DNA from 2 places in the Streptomyces sp. NPDC001532 genome. Region 1 is predicted to be linked to the other one. Evidence: riboswitches for the same ligand, from Rfam matches in the RefSeq annotation. Region 1 holds a riboswitch; the other holds the start of a gene.
What was found. A riboswitch is a leader RNA that binds a small molecule or an ion and turns the genes downstream of it on or off. The one in region 1 is predicted to bind glycine.

Region 1 (9,683 bases):
GGCGATGCCGATGGGGCAGGCGCGGCGGCTGGCGCCGAACGCCGCGTATCTGGTGCCGCGCTTCGGGTTCTACCGGTCGATCAGCGAGCAGGTGATGGCGCTGCTGCGGTCGCTGTCGCCGCTGGTGGAGCCGCTGAGTCTCGATGAGGCTTTCGTGGATCTGGAGGCCGGGGGAGCGGCCTGGGACGAGATGTCGGCGCGGCTGGCGGGGACGAAGCTGCGCGCGGACATCCGGGAGGTCACCGGGTTGACCGGGTCGGTCGGGCTGGCCGCCTCCAAGATGCTCGCGAAGATCGCCTCGGAGGAGGCCAAGCCGGACGGGCTGCTCGTGATCGAACCGGGAACGGAGCGGGCACTGCTCGGGCCGATGTCGGTGCGGACGCTGCCGGGGGTGGGGCCGGCGACGGGAGACCATCTGCGGCGGGCCGGGATCACCACGGTCGAGGAGCTCGCCGAGGCGGGTGAGGACGAGCTGGTGCGCCTGGTGGGCAAGGCGCATGGGCATGCCCTGTACGCGATGGCGCTGGCGCGGGACGAGCGGCCGGTGGTCGCCGAGCGCGAGACGAAGTCGGTGTCGGTCGAGGACACCTACGACGTGGACATCCACGACCGGCTCCGGGTGGGGCTCGAGGTGCAGCGGCTCGCGGACCGGTGCGTGCGGCGGCTGCGGGGGGCGGGGCTGTCCGGGCGGACCATCGTGCTGAAGGTGCGCCGATACGACTTCTCGACGCTGACGCGCTCCGAGACGCTGCGCGGGCCCACGGACGACCCGGCGGTGGTCCGTGAGGCCGCGGCGCGGCTGCTGGAGGCCGTGGACACGACGGGCGGCGTCCGGCTGCTCGGGGTCGGCGTCAGCGGACTCGCGGACTACACGCAGGAAGACCTGTTCGCCCAGGCCGCGGGGGAACGGGAGGATGGGCCCGCGGAGGAGGCGGCGGCCGAGGAGCACGCGCCCGGGGAGGTGGAGCCGGTCGAGCGGCGCTGGTCGGCGGGGCACGATGTGCGGCACGCCGAGTACGGGCACGGCTGGGTGCAGGGCAGCGGGCTCGGGAGGGTGACCGTGCGGTTCGAGACGCCCTGGTCGGAGCCGGGGCGGGTGCGGACGTTCCGGGTGGACGATCCGGCGCTGGAGCCGGCGGAGCCGTTGCCGCTGGTGCCGGTGAGGCCTGAGCGGGGTGGTGTGGTGCCGGGGGACGGCGCGAGGGTGGTGCCGGGAGTGCGTGAGTGAGTGGCTAAGCGGCTGTGGAGCGTGGTCGAGCGGGCTGGGTGGGTGCGGTCGGGGTGTGCGGCTCGGTGGGGCTGAGTAGGGGGACGGCGGGGTGCGGGGCAGTGGGCCGGGGAGGGTGCCTGTGCGGTGCTCGGCGGCCTCGTCCGGGCCGGGGCGGGTCGGGTCGGATGCGGACGTTCCGGGTGGGCGATTCGGTGCTGGAGTCGGCGGAGCCGTTGTCGCTGGTGCCGGTGAGGATCGAGCGAGGTGAGGTGGTGCCGGGGGCGGCGCGACGGTGGTGCCGGGAGTGAGTGGGTGAAGTCGGGGTGTGCGGCTCGGCCGGGCCGAGTAGGGGTACGGCCGGGGAGGGTGCGCCTGTGCGGTTCTCGGTGCCCTCCGGGCCGGGTCGGTGCGGACGTTTCGGGTGGGCGATTCGGTGTTGGAGTCGGCGGAGCCGTTGTCGCTGGGGCTGCTGAGGCCTGAGCGTGGTGAGGCAGGCGGTGCCGGGTGTGCATTGCTGAGGGACTGGGGAGGCCGAGCGGGCTGGGTGGGTGAAGTCGGGGTGCGCGGCTCGGCCGGGCTGGTGGCTCTCCTTCGGTCGGGTCAGGGCTCGTCCGTGCCCGCCAGCTTGCCGAAATCGTGGTCCGGCAGGGCGGGTGGGGCCGCGATGTCCAGACCGTAGTGGTGGTAGAGCTGCAGTTCCTGCTCCGGGGAGAGATGACGGCCCACGCCGAAGTCCGGGGCGTCCTTGATCAGGGCGCGGTCGAAAGGCACGTGGAGGCTGCCCTCGATCATTTCGCTGGGTTCCAGCGGGACGAAGGCATCCCTGCTGAACAGGCCGGTCCGTATGGCGGCCCACTCCGGCACGCCGGTCGCGTCGTCGAGATAGACCTCGTCGATGGTGCCGATCTTGGTGCCGTTGCGGTCGAACGCCTTGCGGCCGATCAGGTTGCGCGGATCGATATCGGTCAGCACGGGCCCTCCACGTCGTCGCAACTCATCCGTAAGCACTACGAAAGAGCACAATGGTGAACCCGGCCACTCGAACGCCTGGGCGTTGACCTCGCTGGTAGGCTGACAACGGCTGCTGACCCCGTGCGGGAGAGTCCTCCGGAGATCACCGGAGGCGCCGAAGGAGCAAATCCTCCCCGGAATCTCTCAGGCCCATGTACCGCACGGACGAGGTCACTCTGGAAAGCAGGGCGGGTGTCGACGGCTTCCGCTCTCACCGACGGTGAAAGCCGGATCCCCCTAGGGCGGGTCCGGTGAAACTCTCAGGTTGAGATGACAGAGGGGGAGGCCGTCCGGGCACCCGCGCCGTGGTGCCCCTCGCAGGTCGCGTCAGACCAGGAGGCCTCCGCAATGACCGAGCATCGCATTCCGCTCTCCGAGCTCGAACAGGGCACACCGTTCGAGCAGCGCCACATCGGACCCGACCACGAGGCTCGGGCGAAGATGCTCGCGCAGGTCGGTTACGGCTCGCTGGACGAGCTCACCGCCGCCGCGGTCCCGGATGTGATCAAGAACGCCGACGCCCTGGACCTGCCGGGTGCGCGGACCGAGGCCGAGGTGCTGGCCGAGCTGCGAGGGCTGGCCGACCGCAACCAGGTCCTCGACTCCATGATCGGACTCGGGTACTACGGCACCTTCACGCCGCCCGTGATCCTGCGCAATGTGATGGAGAACCCGGCCTGGTACACGGCCTACACGCCGTACCAGCCCGAGATCTCCCAGGGGCGCCTGGAGGCGCTGCTGAACTTCCAGACCGTGGTCGCCGACCTCACCGGCCTGCCGACCTCCGGCGCCTCGCTGCTCGACGAGGGCACGGCCGCGGCCGAGGCGATGGCGCTGTCCCGGCGCATGGGCAAGAACAAGAAGGGCCTGTTCCTGGTCGACGCGGACGCGCTGCCGCAGACCATCGCCGTGATCCAGACCCGCGCCGAGCCGACCGGCGTCGAGGTCGTCGTCGCCGACCTCGACGAGGGCATCCCGGCCGAGCTGGACGGGCGGGAGATCAACGGCGTGCTCGTCCAGTACCCCGGCGCCTCCGGTGCCGTACGGGACATCAAGCCGCTCATCGACCAGGCCCACGAGCGGGGCGCGCTCGTCACCGTCGCCGCCGACCTGCTCGCGCTGACGCTGCTGAAGTCGCCCGGTGAGCTGGGTGCCGACATCGCCGTCGGGACCACGCAGCGCTTCGGTGTGCCGATGGGCTTCGGCGGGCCGCACGCCGGCTACATGGCCGTCCAGGAGAAGATGGCCCGCAGCCTGCCCGGGCGGCTCGTGGGTGTGTCCGTGGACGCCGACGGGAACAAGGCGTACCGGCTGGCGCTGCAGACCCGCGAGCAGCACATCCGCCGTGAGAAGGCGACCAGCAACATCTGCACCGCGCAGGTGCTGCTCGCGGTGATGGCCGGTATGTACGCCGTCTACCACGGCCCCGAGGGGCTGCGGGGCATCGCGCGGCGCACCCACCGGTACGCGTCGATCCTGGCCGCGGGCCTGGCGAAGGGCGGGGCCGAGATCGTCCACGGCGCCTTCTTCGACACCCTGACCGTGCGGGTGCCGGGCCGGGCCGCCGAGATCGTGGCCGCCGCCCGGGTGAACGGCGTCAACCTGCGGCTCGTCGACGCCGACCAGGTGTCGATCGCCTGCGACGAGACCACCTCGCGGGCCCAGCTGGCCGCGGTGTGGAACGCCTTCGGCGTCGAGGGCACCATCGACGCGCTGGACGCGACCACCGAGGACGCCCTGCCGGACGCCCTGCTGCGCACCGACGACTTCCTCACCCACCCGGTCTTCCAGCAGTACCGCTCCGAGACCGCGATGCTGCGCTACCTGCGTCGGCTCGCCGACCGGGACTACGCGCTGGACCGCGGCATGATCCCGCTGGGCTCCTGCACCATGAAGCTCAACGCGACCACCGAGATGGAGCCGGTCACCTGGCCGGAGTTCGGGCAGCTGCACCCGTTCGCGCCCGAGGAGCAGGCGCAGGGCTACCTCACGCTCATCCGCGAGCTGGAGGAACGTCTCGCCGAGGTCACCGGCTACGACAAGGTGTCGCTCCAGCCGAACGCCGGATCGCAGGGCGAGCTGGCCGGTCTGCTGGCCGTGCGCGGCTACCACCGGGCCAACGGCGACGAGCAGCGGACCGTGTGTCTGATCCCGTCCTCCGCGCACGGCACCAACGCCGCCAGCGCCGTGATGGCCGGGATGAAGGTCGTCGTGGTGAAGACCGCCGAGGACGGCGAGATCGACGTCGACGACCTGCGGGCGAAGATCGAGCAGTACCGCGACGAGCTGTCGGTGCTGATGATCACCTACCCGTCGACGCACGGTGTGTTCGAGGAGCACGTCTCCGACATCTGCGCGCAGGTCCACGAGGCCGGCGGTCAGGTGTACGTGGACGGCGCCAACCTCAACGCGCTGGTCGGCCTGGCCAAGCCGGGTCACTTCGGCGGTGACGTCTCGCACCTGAACCTGCACAAGACGTTCTGCATCCCGCACGGCGGTGGCGGTCCCGGCGTCGGCCCGGTGGCCGTGCGCGAGCACCTGGCGCCGTACCTGCCGAACCACCCGCTCCAGCCGGCGGCCGGTCCGGAGACGGGCGTCGGCCCCATCTCGGCCGCGCCCTGGGGCTCCGCGGGCATCCTGCCGATCTCGTGGGCGTACGTCCGGCTGATGGGCGGCGAGGGGCTGAAGCGGGCCACGCAGGTGGCGGTGCTCAGCGCCAACTACATCGCCAAGCGCCTGGAGCCGCACTACCCCGTGCTCTACACCGGCCCCGGCGGGCTGGTCGCGCACGAGTGCATCATCGATCTGCGCCCGCTCACCAAGGCGACCGGCGTGAGCGTCGACGACGTCGCCAAGCGGCTGATCGACTACGGCTTCCACGCGCCGACGATGTCGTTCCCGGTGGCCGGGACGCTGATGATCGAGCCGACCGAGTCCGAGGACCTGAGCGAGCTGGACCGGTTCTGCGAGGCGATGATCGCCATCCGTGCGGAGATCGAGAAGGTCGGCTCCGGCGAGTGGCCCGCCGAGGACAACCCGCTGCGCAACGCGCCGCACACCGCGGCCGCGCTCGGCGGGGAGTGGGAGCACGCGTACGGCCGTGACACGGCGGTCTTCCCGGCCGGGGTGTCCGTCGCCGACAAGTACTGGCCGCCGGTGCGCCGGATCGACCAGGCGTTCGGTGACCGGAACCTGGTGTGCTCGTGCCCGCCGCTGGACGCGTACGAGGACTGAGCGAGTGTAGGGAGCCGGAGCCCCCTTCGGGCACGGCTCCTTCGGGCACGGCTCCTTCGGGCAGGGCCCCGCTTCGGCTTGACGGCCGGGGCGGGGCCCTCGCCGTTCTCCAGCCCTCGACGAGCCCCCGACTTCGCGAGTGCCGCCGGTGCGGCTGCCGCCGTGCGGGGCGGTGGCGCGTTCGCCCGGCTAGTCGAGGTTCGACACCCGGAACACGGCCAGGGCGGTCTCCTGGTCGACGCGTCTGCACAGGTGGCGCAGCGCGGTGCGGCCGCAGAGCAGGGCGCCGGAGGCCTCCGCGCGGTGGGCGTCCTCGTCGAGGCGGTGCCACAGTTCTGGGTTGTCGAGGAGGACGCGGGGGTCGAGGTCGACGCGGGCGCCGAAGGTGTCGCGCAGCACCAGGCGCTCGGCGACGCCGTCGCAGCAGCGCACCGAGACCAGCAGATCGGTGCGGACCCGCCGGGTGCGCAGCAGGAAACGCGACTCCAGCCAGCCGGGGCCGGCGGCGACGCGCGGTGGGCAGAGCATCAGGAAGACCAGGGCGGCCAGGGCCGGCCAGAGGGCGCCGCGCCAGGGGCTGAGGGTGGCGGCGGCCCAGTCGATGAGGAACAGCGCCGCGAGGAGTACGGCCGCACAGCCCAGTGCGCTGTGCAGGTGCCGCGCCCAGTGGCGGTCGTACGCCGTGGGGCAGTGGTGCCGCTCGGGTAAGCGGGACAGGTCGGGTCGCGCTTCGTCGGAGGGCGTCATGTGTTCGACGCTAGGGTCCGGGCGGGCCGGGCCGGTGCGGCTTGACGTGACTCTGACGGGCGGAGGGGCGTTTCTTGACGCGCTCCGGGCCGCTGATGGGTGGATGGGCGGGTCCGGACAGGCAGCGGGGCCGGTTCGGGAACCGGCCCCTGTGTTCGTGTTCGGTCGTGCTCAGGCGGCCGTCATCACCTGGCTGGTCTCCACAGGACGGTGCGGGGCGATGATCTGGCCGTCCGGCAGGAGCTCACCGGTGTCCTCGAAGAGCACGACGCCGTTGCACAGCAGGCTCCATCCCTGCTCCGGGTGGTGTGCCGCGAGCCGGGCGCCTTCCCGGTCGGCGGAGTCGGCGGTCGGGCACGGTGGCTGGTGCTGGCACATTGGTGGGATCTCTCGCTCTGTCGTCTTCATGGCCGCCCCCCGTTGCGATAAGTCGGTCGGAACCCAGTGTTGCCCTACGGGCGTCGTTCCGCAGGGATTTCGCAGCACCGCTTCTCATAGGTTGATGACGCATCACCCGCGCGGACGGTTCATCTCAACTGCACTGTCCCTTTGGGTGGTTCGGGGTGGCCGGAAGGGGCTAGTCCGGACGGGGGGTACGGCGGAACGGACGTACCCCGCCGCGGAGATCCGGGGCGGGGTACGAGGCGGGGTGGTGCGCCGATGGGCGGCCGTCAGGCCGGGGCGCCGGAGCCCAGCAGGGGCGGCGCGGGTGTCGCACGGAGGGTCAGCACCGGCAGCAGATCGGCGACCCGGTGCGGCCGGTGGGCCGCGATGCCGGGCGGGGCCGGGGCCAGGGGCACCAGCAGATCGGTGGCCGCGGGATGACCGTCGGCTCCGTCGGCGGTGCGGTCGCCGTGCAGCCACAGCGTCAGCATGTACAGGCTGGGCACGGACAGCAGGCGCGGCTGGTAGGGATGGGTGAGCGTCTCGGCCTGGCGCAGTGCGCGCTCGGTGGAGACGATGTACGGCCCCTCGAAGAAGTGGGAGAACGCCCAGCCGTCGGGCGTCAGCATGGTGTCGGCCGCGGCCACGGCGCGATCGCCGCAGCGGATCAGGAACCGCCATCCGGCCAGCCGGGTGACGGCCGTGCCTTGGGCGGTGACGCTGTCGAGGACGTGCACGGGCAGGGGCAGCTCCGGGGTGACAGGGCCCTGGGCGGTGCGCAGGGAGGGAGTTCGGGCCTCGCGGACGGCGGTGGGGGAACCGAGTGCCGTGAGGACGGAACGCAGTGCGGGCGCGGGAGCCTCGGGGACATGCAGCGGCATGGTGGGTCGCCTCTCGTTCGACAGGCACGCTGGCGCGGGGGCTGGGCGGACGGCGCTGTCAGCTCACATGGTCAGAGAGGCGGGGGCCGGGGTCTGTGCGCGAGGGGTGAATGAGGGCTGCCGTGTTCGTCTCGACGGCAGGCTCGGGCGACCGGGCGCCAGCCTTCTCTGCCTTGTGCGCGAAGTTTATACGACACATGTTCAGGCGGTGTTTCGCCTAGCTGTTTGCGGGCACTCCGGCCAGAAGTGATTCAGCCGGTGTAGCGTCGACGATACGCGCGGAAACATCCCGATTCCAGGCCGCGAGCGCCACGGTGACCTCGGGAAATGCCCGGGCCGCGGTCGGCCATTTCTCGTCGGCGTTTTTCACTAGGGATGCGCGTGCGGATGCCGGGTACAGAAAATGCCTCCTGCGCCATGCCCCGTGAATGTGCCATCGGTCATCTTCGGCGGTGTGACCAGAGTAGCCGTCCGGGGCGTCGGCCGGGGACGTTATGGATCGCTCGGGCGGGGCATCATCCACCCTGCACCCGGAACACCCCGGCGGCCGGATCGCCGGCCCGCCGCCACCGAGGAGGGACGCTTCGATGGGGGAGAAGGTCGTGGCAGGCGCGTTCGACCTGTCCGATCGGCAGCGCTACCGGGACAAGCTCGGGCAGTGCCTGACTGGCCTGGAGCGACTCCTGGAGGAGAAGCGGTTCGATCGGCCCAAGAACCTCATGGGCCTGGAGATCGAGCTGAATCTCGCGGGCGCCGACGGCATGCCGAGAATGCTGAACGGTCAAGTTCTGGAAAGGATCGCCAGTAGGGATTTCCAAACAGAACTCGCCATGTTCAACCTGGAAGTGAACATCGCCCCCCACCGGCTGGGCGGGCGGGTATTCGATCGGCTCGCCGAGGAACTCCGTACGTCACTGGCATATGCGCATCGGAAGGCCGGAGAAGTCGACGCCGGAATCGTGATGATCGGTATTCTGCCGACGCTGGAGCGCGACGACCTGGTCTCGACCAACCTCTCCGAGGTCGACCGTTACACCTTGTTGAACGATCAGATCGTGGCGGCGCGCGGTGAGGAGTTCACGCTCGACATCGACGGTGTGGAGCACCTGGTGTGCACGTCGAAGTCGATCGCGCCGGAGGCCGCCTGCACCTCCGTGCAGCTGCACCTCCAGGTCACGCCGGGCCGCTTCGCCGATGTGTGGAACGCGGCGCAGGCCGCGTCGGCCGCGCAGATAGCCGTCGGCGCCAACTCGCCCTTCCTGTTCGGCAGGGAGCTGTGGCGGGAGTCCAGGCCGCCGCTGTTCCAGCAGTCCACCGACACCCGCCCGCCCGAGCTCCAGGCGCAGGGGGTGCGGCCGCGGACCTGGTTCGGCGAGCGGTGGATCTCCTCGGCGTTCGACCTCTTCGAGGAGAACCTGCGCTACTTCCCGGCGCTGCTGCCGATCTGCGACGACGAGGACCCGCTGGCCGTGCTGGACGCGGGCGGTGTGCCGTCGCTGGCCGAGCTGGTGCTGCACAACGGCACGGTCTACCGCTGGAACCGGCCGGTGTACGACATCGCCGACGGCGTTCCGCATCTGCGGGTGGAGAACCGGGTGCTGCCCGCGGGGCCGACGGTGACCGACGTCGTCGCCAACGCGGCCTTCTACTACGGACTGGTGCGGGCGCTGGCCGAGGAGTCGCGGCCGGTGTGGACCCGGATGCCGTTCGAGGCGGCCGCCGCCAACTTCGACGCCGCCTGCCGGTACGGCATCGAGGCGCGGTTCACCTGGCCGCGGCGCGGACGGCTCGGCGGGCTCGCCGAGGTCGACGCCGTCAGCCTCGTACGCGACGAACTGCTGCCGCTGGCCGAGGCGGGGCTGGACGCGTGGGGAGTGGAACCGGCGGACCGCGATCTCTACCTCGGGGTGATCGAGGAGCGGTGCCGGCGGCGGATGAACGGAGCCTCGTGGCAGGTCGCCACGTTCCACCAGGCGCTGGAGGCGGGGCTGCCGCGGGACGCGGCGCTGGCCGCCACCACCCGGCGGTACGCCGAGCTGATGCGCGTGGGCGAGCCCGTGCATGTCTGGCCGGTCGGACTGCCGAACCTGGTGCCGACGCGGTGACCGCCGGAACACCCGGAAGCAACGGCCAAGGTCGTCGCGGGCGCGGCGACGGGAGGGGTGAGGTGTGAGACCGGCCGCTCCGGCTTCGTAAGCTCTGCCCGTAGTCCGTCG
Region 2 (9,683 bases), on a different contig from region 1:
CCCTCCCACTGGGAGAGTTCGACGCCGACGAACATCACCGGGTCGGCCGTCTCGACGACGGCGAGGCAGCGGCGGGCGGTCAGGACGACGCCGGTCGCGTCGAACTCGGCGGAGGCGGCGGTGAGGAAGTCGACCGGGTCCTCCTGCCAGTCCGGTTCGAAGAGCCGGACCCGGCCGCCGGCCGCGGGGCCGTCCAGCGGGGTGCGGCCGGCCCGGCAGAGCTCGGCGACGGCGGGCGGCGGCAGGGGTATGCCGACGACGCCACCGGGGTTCAGCACGAGGCCCGCCTGCGGGGGCAGGCCGCGGGCGAACTCGACGGCGGGGGCGATGGTGTACGACATGTGGGCGCCGGCGATCTGGCGGAGCTGTTCCTCGGAGCTGAACACCGGGACGTAGGCCTGGCCGTCGATCTCCACGGCGGGCAGGTCGAGGGCGGCGCTGTCCGGACCGCCGCCGCCGGGCAGCGGAACCCAGACGAAGCTGCGGCTCAGCACCTCGACGATCCGGCCGCCGGCCGCGGGTCCCGCGCCGAGGGCGGCGGACAGCACCTCCTCCAGCTCGTTGCCGGGCCAGCCGCCGTGCGGCTGGGGGTGCGCCTGTGCCGGGAAGTCCGCGGAGAAGTCCGCCGGGAAGTCCATCTGCCTACCGCCTGCTTCGTACCACTGCCTGGACCGCACAGGCTAACCGCACCCGGCGCCGCGCCCGGCCTCAGCCCGTGAACCCGATCCGGCTCAAGGTGTCCGCCGCGGCGCGGTCCAGGAGGATCGCCGAGCCGCAGCCGTGCGGAAGGGCGCCGCGGCGGGTGGCGCGCAGCAGGCGGGTGGCGGCGGAGCGGTGGCGCAGGAAGGCGTACCGCGAGACGCCGCGGCCGCGGGCGCGCTGGCCGGCCAGGGCCTGCTCGGCGCTGACGTCGAGCAGCAGCAGATGCAGGGCGCCACCCCGGCGGCGGGCCTCGCGGGCCAGCCAGGCGCGCACCCAGGCCTGGGTGCCGCAGTCGTGGACGACGACGCCCTCGCCGGTGCGCAGGGCGCGGCGCAGTCCGGCGTAGTGCGCGAGGCGGACCAGCGGCCGGTAGAGCGCGTACGGCAGGAAGCGGGGCATCCGGGTGTCCCAGCGGTCGCGGGTGTCCTGGGAGTCGACGCGCGGGCCGCGGACGGTGCGCCGCATCAGGGTGGACTTGCCGCTGCCGGGCAGGCCGGTGACGACGACCAGGTCGCGGGGGCCGAAGAGCAGTGCGCGCGGGCTGCGGCCGGCGCGCTCGCGCAGGTCGCGGACGACGGGGGACGGCAGCGGGGCGCACGCCTCCCCGGCGGGGGCGGCCAACTGACCGGGCACCGCGTAGCCGGTGCCGGTGGCGTACGCCGTGGTCCTCTTCACCGTGATCGTCCTCCCCTGGGGCGGTTCACGAGTTCCCCTCCCCGTCGAGTGTAAAGAGAAGGTAATACGCAATGCCTTGCATTTTCGTACGCGGAGCGCCACAACACGGTTACAGATGCGGCCTGCCACGATCCGGCGCGGCGTGCAATGATGAGCCCGCCAACTGCATACCGGCCGTTTGAATCCGCGCGGGAGAGTTCCCGGCAGTCGTGTCGCCGGGGCGCCGAAGGAGCAAGTCCCTCCCTTGAATCTCTCAGGCCCCGTTACCGCGCGGGCGAGGCACATCTGAAAAGCGAGCCGCTGCCGCGGCTCCACCCAAGGTGCAAGCCGTGACCTACCCCGTGCGGGGGTCTCGGCGAACCTCTCAGGTTCCGATGACAGATGGGGAGGACCTTTCCTCGCCCGTCATGCGTTCATGCCCTGGGAGACGACCGACCGATGAGCAGTTCCGAACTCCGTCACACCGCGCTCGATGCCCTGCATCGTTCGCTGGGCGCGACGATGACCGACTTCGCCGGCTGGGACATGCCGCTGCGCTACGGCTCCGAGCGCGACGAGCACCTCGCCGTCCGCACCAGGGCGGGTCTCTTCGACCTCTCCCACATGGGCGAGATCACGGTCACCGGCGCCGAGGCCGCGCGGCTGCTGAACCACGCCCTGGTCGGCAACATCGCCTCCGTGGGCGTGGGCCGCGCCCGCTACACGATGATCTGCCGGGCCGACGGCGGCATCCTGGACGACCTGATCGTCTACCGGCTGGCCGAGACCGAGTACATGGTCGTCGCGAACGCCTCCAACGCCCAGGTGGTGCTGGACGCCCTCACCGAGCGGGCGGCCGGCTTCGACGCCGAGGTGCGCGACGACCGGGACGCGTACGCGCTGATCGCCGTGCAGGGACCGCAGTCGCCGGGGATCCTCGCCTCGCTCACCGACGCCGACCTGGACGGTCTGAAGTACTACGCGGGTCTGCCCGGCACCGTCGCCGGCGTCCCGGCGCTGATCGCCCGCACCGGCTACACCGGCGAGGACGGCTTCGAGCTGTTCGTGAAGCCGGAGCACGCCGTGGAGCTGTGGCAGGCGCTGACCAAGGCGGGCGAGGGCGTCGGCCTGGTGCCGTGCGGGCTGTCCTGCCGCGACACCCTGCGCCTGGAGGCGGGCATGCCGCTGTACGGGCACGAGCTGTCGACCTCCCTGACGCCGTTCGACGCCGGGCTCGGCCGGGTGGTCAAGTTCGACAAGGAGGGCGACTTCGTGGGCCGCGAGGCGCTCGCCGAGGCCGCCGCGCGCGCCGAGCAGAACCCGCCGCGGGTCCTGGTCGGGCTGGTCGCCGAGGGCCGCCGGGTGCCGCGCGCCGGGTACGCCGTGGTCGCCGGCGGCGAGGTGATCGGCGAGGTCACCTCCGGGGCGCCCTCCCCGACGCTGGGCAAGCCGATCGCGATGGCGTACGTCGACGCCGCGCACGCCGCGCCGGGCACGTCCGGGGTCGGCGTGGACATCCGGGGCACCCATGAGCCGTACGAGGTCGTGGCACTCCCCTTCTACAAGCGCCAGAAGTAGCCACCGAGCACGGTCCGCACCCGGCACCTGTGTGAACCCGGGCACATTCCCGCTGCTCAGGCATGGCGCCGGCAGTCCCCTCTTCATCACCACTCCCCCGCGTACAGGAGAATTCAGGCCATGAGCAACCCCCAGCAGCTGCGCTACAGCAAGGAGCACGAGTGGCTGTCGGCCGCCGAGGACGGCGTCGCGACGGTCGGTATCACCGAGTTCGCGGCCAACGCGCTCGGCGATGTCGTCTACGCCGACCTCCCGGCCGTCGGCTCCACGGTGACCGCGGGCGAGACCTGCGGCGAGCTGGAGTCGACCAAGTCCGTCAGCGACCTGTACTCGCCCGTCTCCGGTGAGATCACCGAGATCAACGACGACGTCGTCAGCGACCCGTCGCTGGTGAACTCCGCCCCCTTCGAGGGCGGCTGGCTGTTCAAGGTGCGCGTCGCGGAGGAGCCGGCCGACCTGCTCTCCGCCGACGAGTACGCCGCCCACACCGCCGGCTGAGGAGCCCGCCACCGATGACTGTCCTGAACACGTCCCTGCACGAGCTCGACCCGGAGATCGCCGCCGCGGTCGACGCCGAGCTGCGCCGCCAGCAGTCCACGCTGGAGATGATCGCCTCCGAGAACTTCGCCCCGCTGGCGGTCATGGAGGCGCAGGGCTCGGTCCTCACCAACAAGTACGCCGAGGGCTACCCGGGCCGCCGCTACTACGGCGGCTGCGAGCACGTCGACGTCGCCGAGCAGATCGCGATCGACCGGGTCAAGGAGCTGTTCGGCGCCGAGTACGCCAACGTCCAGCCGCACTCGGGCGCCTCCGCCAACCAGGCGGCGCTCTTCGCCCTCGCCCAGCCCGGCGACACCATCCTGGGCCTGGACCTGGCGCACGGCGGCCACCTCACCCACGGGATGCGGCTGAACTTCTCCGGCAAGCAGTTCGACGTGGTCGCGTACCACGTCGACGAGGCCGGCCTGGTCGACATGGCCGAGGTCGAGCGCCTCGCCAAGGAGCACCGCCCGAAGGTGATCATCGCCGGCTGGTCGGCGTACCCGCGGCAGCTGGACTTCGCGGAGTTCCGCCGGATCGCCGACGAGGTCGAGGCCCGGCTGTGGGTCGACATGGCGCACTTCGCGGGCCTGGTCGCGGCCGGCCTCCACCCGAACCCGGTGCCCTACGCGGACGTCGTGACGTCCACCACCCACAAGACGCTGGGCGGCCCGCGCGGCGGCATCATCCTGGCGAGGCAGGAGTTCGCCAAGAAGCTGAACTCCTCGGTCTTCCCGGGCTTCCAGGGCGGCCCGCTGGAGCATGTGATCGCCGCCAAGGCGGTCTCCTTCAAGGTCGCCGCCTCGGAGGACTTCAAGGAGCGCCAGCGCCGTACAGTGGAAGGCGCGAAAATCCTCGCCGACCGGCTGACCGCGCCGGACGCCCGCGAAGCCGGGATCAACGTCCTCACCGGCGGCACCGACGTCCACCTCGTCCTCGTCGACCTGCGCGACTCCGAGCTGGACGGCCGGCAGGCCGAGGACCGGCTCCACGAGGTCGGCATCACCGTCAACCGGAACGCGGTCCCGAACGACCCGCGCCCGCCGATGGTGACCTCCGGCCTGCGGATCGGCACCCCCGCCCTCGCCACCCGCGGCTTCACCGCCGAGGACTTCACCGAGGTCGCGGACGTGATCGCCGAGGCGCTGAAGCCGTCCTACGACGCCGAGGCGCTCAAGTCCAGGGTCACCGCCCTGGCGGACAAGCACCCGCTCTACCCGAGCGTGGGCAAGTAAGCACCACCCCGCGCGGGGCACCCCACCGGGTGCCCCGCCACCACCCGCATTGAGGAGTCTGACGTGGCCATCTCGGTCTTCGACCTGTTCTCGATCGGCATCGGCCCCTCCAGCTCCCACACGGTCGGCCCGATGCGCGCCGCGCGCATGTTCGCCCGCCGGCTGCGCAACGAGGACACGCTGGGCTCGGTCGCCTCGGTCCGCACCGAGCTGTACGGCTCGCTCGGCGCCACCGGCCACGGCCACGGCACGCCCAAGGCGGTGCTGCTCGGCCTGGAGGGCGACTCGCCGCGCACGGTCGACGTGGAGAGCGCCGACGAGCGGGTGGAGCAGATCAAGGAGTCGGGCCGCATCCGGCTCCTCGGCGACCACGAGATCGCCTTCGACTTCGACACCGACCTGGTCCTGCACCGCCGCAAGGCGCTGCCGTACCACGCCAACGGCATGACGCTGTGGGCCTACGACGCGTCCGGTGCCGAGCTGCTGACCAAGACGTACTACTCGGTGGGCGGCGGCTTCGTCGTCGACGAGGACGCGGTCGGCGCGGACCGGATCAAGCTGGACGACACCGTCCTGAAGTACCCCTTCCGCACGGGCGACGAGCTGCTGCGCCTGACGAAGGAGACCGGGCTGTCGATCTCCTCGCTGATGCTGGAGAACGAGCGGGCCTGGCGCACCGAGGAGGAGATCCGCGAGGGCCTGCTGGAGATCTGGCGGGTCATGCGGGCCTGCGTGTCGCGCGGCATGTCCCGCGAGGGCATCCTGCCGGGCGGACTGCGGGTGCGCCGCCGGGCCGCGGTCTCCGCGCGCCAGCTGCGCGCCGAGGGCGATCCGCTGGCCCACGCGATGGAGTGGATCACCCTCTACGCGATGGCCGTGAACGAGGAGAACGCGGCCGGCGGACGGGTCGTGACCGCCCCCACCAACGGCGCGGCCGGCATCATCCCCGCGGTCCTGCACTACTACATCGACTTCGTGCCCGGCGCCGACGAGGACGGCGTGGTCCGCTTCCTGCTCGCCGCCGGCGCCATCGGCATGCTCTTCAAGGAGAACGCCTCCATCTCCGGCGCCGAGGTCGGCTGCCAGGGCGAGGTCGGCTCCGCCTGCTCCATGGCGGCGGGCGCGCTCGCCGAGGTGCTGGGCGGCTCCCCGGAGCAGGTGGAGAACGCGGCCGAGATCGGCATGGAGCACAACCTCGGTCTGACCTGCGACCCGGTGGGCGGCCTCGTCCAGATCCCGTGCATCGAGCGCAACGGCATGGCCGCGGTGAAGGCGGTCACGGCGGCGCGGATGGCGATGCGCGGCGACGGCTCCCACAAGGTGTCCCTGGACAAGGTCATCAAGACCATGAAGGACACCGGCGCGGACATGTCGGTCAAGTACAAGGAGACGGCCCGGGGCGGGCTGGCGGTGAACATCATCGAGTGCTGACCGCGCGCACACCCGCTCGATACCCTGTGCGCATGGGTGGGACGATCGCTGCGGTCAGCAGCAACGGCACGTACTCCTTCTCCAAGCCGAACCGCGACGGCATCACACTGCTCGCGGGTCTCGGCGTGGAGGGCGACGTGCACGCCGGGACGACGGTGAAGCACCGGTTCCGGATGAAGCGGGACCCGTCGCAGCCGAACCTGCGGCAGGTGCACCTCATCCACGAGGAGCTGTTCGCCGAGGTCCGCGACGCCGGTTTCGAGGTCGCCGCCGGTCAGCTCGGCGAGAACGTCACCACTCGCGGGATCGATCTGCTGGGCCTGCCCACCGGCACCCGGCTGCGGCTCGGCGACGAGGCCGTGGTCGAGGTGACCGGGCTGCGGAACCCGTGCGCGCAGATCGACGGGTTCCGCAAGGGCCTGATGAAGCAGGTCGTGGAGCGGGACGCCGACGGCGGGACGCGCTTCAAGGCCGGGATCATGAGCGTCGTCCTCACCGGCGGCGTGGTGCGGCCCGGGGACCCGGTGCGGGTCGAGCCGCCGGACGGACCGCACCGGCCGCTGGAGATCGTCTAGCTCAGCCCCGGAACTCCGGGGTGCGCTCCGGCGACGCCTCAGCCAGCGCCTTGAGGACGCCCTCGACTCCGGCGCGCAGCCCGTACACCGGGGTGCCGGGCTGCTGGCGCCAGGACTCGTCGAGGCCGCCCGCGTCGACGGTGTCGAAGCCGAGTTCGTCGATGAGCGCCCGCACCTTGCGCTTGGCCGCCTCGTCGTCGCCCGCGACCGGCAGCGCCTGCCGCTCGGGGTCGCCGGCCGGGCGGTGGCGGTCGAGGATGTCCTGGGCGTAGGTGCCGTTGAACGCCTTGACGACGGGGTGGCCGAGCTGCCGCTGCGTCCAGCCGCTCTCGGTGAGCCCCTCGTCCTCGATCCCGGCGATCCGGCCGTCCCGGTGCCGCGGGTAGTAGTTGCCGGTGTCGATGACGGCGACCCCGTCGGCCGCCTCGTCCAGCAGGCCGGACGGCAGGTCCGGCACCGCCTTCACCGGGACGGTGACGACGACGATCTCGGCGCCGCGGGCCGCCTCCGCCACCGGGACGGGGGTGGCGCCGGTCTCCTCGGCGAGCGCGGTGAGGGTGTGCGGGCCGCGGGAGTTGGCGACGGAGACGTCGTGGCCCAGGGCGGTGAGCCGCCGGGTGAGGTTGCCGCCGATGTTGCCCGCGCCGATGATGCCGATCTTCATGGCCGGCCTTTCCGCTGTCGGTGTTCCTGTCGTGTGACGAGCACCAACCGCCGCTCGGAGCGGGCTATTCCGGGCATCACGCGTACGGGTGACGACGCAGGGGCGCCCCGTCCCGGTGCGGGACGGGCGCCCCTGCGGCGCACGCGTCACTTGTTCAGGTGGGCCCAGAACTCGTCGAACGACAGCAGGCTGTCGCCGTTCAGGTCACGGCTGGCGATGATCGCCTCGGCGACCGTCTCCGTGACGTTCCAGTCGCCCCCCTGGGCCAGGGCGGTCTTGAACTCGGCCGCGGTGATCTGACCGTCACCGTCCGTGTCGATCCGCTCGAACTGCTTGCGTGCTTCCTCGATGTCGGCCACCGGTCCGCCCCTTTTCCTCATGCCTTGCTGTCGTACTGACGCAGGTCAGATTAACGGCCCGCCCGAGCGCGCAGCGCGGCGACCACCCACGCGAACTCCTCCCGGTGCGCCGGCACGGGTGTGCCCTTGAGCACGCCGAGGAGTTCGCGGTAGCGGGCGAGGCGGTCGTGGGACGCCGACTCCATGCGCTCCAGCACCGCCGCCCGATCCGCGTCGCCGAGCAGTTCGCCCAGCACCTCGTCGGCCTCGGGTGCGGTCGGGGCGATCCCGCGCGCCCGGGCCGCGCCGGCCAGCTGGATCAGCCGGCGGGCGAACCACAGGGACGATTGTTCATCAACGTCATCTCCTCCGCGGTCGAGCCGCGTCGCGCCACGGTCGACAGCACCGCACGGGTCGTCCGCAGCGAACGGATCCGCGCGTCCAGCGCCACGACATGGGCCGCGGCGACCTCCGCGACGGTCCGCTCCCCGGCCGGCACGCGGCGGACGTCGTCGAGGCCCAGCCCCAGCTCGCGCAGCGTGCGGATCAGCTCCAGGCGGGCGGCGCAGGCGGCGTCGTAGAGCCGGTAGCCGCCTGTGGAGCGGGTCACCGGGGTCAGGACGCCCTCGTCGGACCAGTAGCGGATGGTGCGCACGGTCAGTCCGGTCGCACGGGCCAGCTCGCCGATGGTGAGAAGTCCGGTGCCGTCGTCGATCATGTCTGCGAGTCTGGGCCTTCCAGTGGGTGGAGACTCAAGGAGCGGTGGTGGCGGGGAGCCTGCGGGACATACTCGACGCGGCGGCGCGGGGCGTCTTCCCGCCCGCGGACGGCCGTACGACCGTGGTCGCGCAGCCGTCCGGGCGGGACGCGGGCGTGCTCGCCCTCACCGCGCACTCGGTCGTCTTCACGGACGAGGACCCCGAGTGGGTCCGGGCCGCGCTGCGGGAGACCGAGGCGGACTGCGACGCGCTGGCGGCGACGATGAACCCGCTGTTCCTCGCGGCGCTCATGGCGCGGACCGGGCGCCGGATGGACACCGTCGACGTGCTGACGGCCGCCGCGCCGCTGCCGGGCGAACCGCGGGTCGCCCTGCGGCGGATCGACGACCCCGGTCATCCCCGGGTGGTCAGCTCGTTGCGGCGGCGCGACGAGGTGCGGGTGTGGGCGGCGGACGGCGGGCTGCTGGTGCTCGGCCGGGGCGTCGCGGGCCGTCTGGAGGTGGCGGTCGAGGTGGCCGAGGGGGCGCGGCACCGGGGGCTGGGGCGGGCCCTGGCGACGGCGGCGCGGCAGCTGGCCGGGGGCGAGCCGGTGTGGGCGCAGGTGTCGGCGGGGAACGCCCGCAGTCTGCGGGCGTTCCAGGCGGCGGGCTACCGGCCGGTGGGCTCGGAGGCGCTGCTCAGTGCCAGGCCTCGTAGTGCGGGTTGCTCTCGCAGCCGCTCATGATCTCGACCTTGGTGGTCTTGTTCACCGGGCACACGCCGATGATGTACTTCCGGTCGACGCCGCCGGGGAAGGCCACCTCGACCTGGTCGGCCCATTTGTGGGTGTCGCCGATGGTCTTGTTGACGTCGACGCCGCCCGGGGCGTCGATGTAGTAGTTCCAGCCCGACTTCCACCACTTCTTGTACAGGTCGTGGTCGTAGGTCGTGGACACGTACGGGGAGGGCTGGTTGACCAGGACGTACTGCTCCACGTCGTACTGGCCGTTCACGACGTCCTTGGGCTTGAAGCCCTCCTCGAAGACCACCGAGGGGCCGCGGCCGTCGGCGCGGTAGAGCGTGCCACAGCTCTTGCGCCAGACCGGCTCCGGGGTGATCCGGTCGACGTCCACGCGGCGGTCGGCGGCCGCCTTGACCTTGTCGTCGTACTGGACCGGGCAGGTGCCGGGTTCGGCGGCGGCCCGTACGAAGGCGGGAGCGGAGGCGGGGGCGGCGGCACCGGCGGACGCCGGGGAGGTGGCGGCGGT

Region 2: another riboswitch for glycine. It lies ahead of gcvT (glycine cleavage system aminomethyltransferase GcvT); the one in region 1 lies ahead of gcvP (aminomethyl-transferring glycine dehydrogenase).

The regions. Positions count from the first base shown of each region.
Region 1 covers NZ_JBEPAL010000018.1:9,308-18,990, forward strand. Annotated here, with positions in the region: gene ABT232_RS18175 (DNA polymerase IV) at 1-1,228, shown strand, start outside; gene ABT232_RS18180 (PRC-barrel domain-containing protein) at 1,811-2,182, opposite strand; glycine riboswitch at 2,296-2,391, shown strand; gene gcvP (aminomethyl-transferring glycine dehydrogenase) at 2,570-5,455, shown strand; gene ABT232_RS18190 (hypothetical protein) at 5,645-6,202, opposite strand; gene ABT232_RS18195 (DUF5999 family protein) at 6,374-6,580, opposite strand; gene ABT232_RS18200 (hypothetical protein) at 6,874-7,467, opposite strand; gene ABT232_RS18205 (glutamate-cysteine ligase family protein) at 8,055-9,572, shown strand.
Region 2 covers NZ_JBEPAL010000040.1:48,084-57,766, forward strand. Annotated here, with positions in the region: gene ABT232_RS29670 (enhanced serine sensitivity protein SseB) at 1-638, opposite strand, end outside; gene ABT232_RS29675 (AAA family ATPase) at 709-1,377, opposite strand; glycine riboswitch at 1,557-1,656, shown strand; glycine riboswitch at 1,657-1,768, shown strand; gene gcvT (glycine cleavage system aminomethyltransferase GcvT) at 1,816-2,934, shown strand; gene gcvH (glycine cleavage system protein GcvH) at 3,055-3,432, shown strand; gene glyA (serine hydroxymethyltransferase) at 3,447-4,709, shown strand; gene ABT232_RS29695 (L-serine ammonia-lyase) at 4,773-6,140, shown strand; gene ABT232_RS29700 (MOSC domain-containing protein) at 6,173-6,715, shown strand; gene ABT232_RS29705 (NADPH-dependent F420 reductase) at 6,717-7,529, opposite strand; gene ABT232_RS29710 (EF-hand domain-containing protein) at 7,526-7,738, opposite strand; partial or broken gene ABT232_RS29715 (helix-turn-helix domain-containing protein) at 7,789-8,435, opposite strand; gene ABT232_RS29720 (GNAT family N-acetyltransferase) at 8,483-9,160, shown strand; gene ABT232_RS29725 (ADP-ribosyltransferase) at 9,114-9,683, opposite strand, start outside.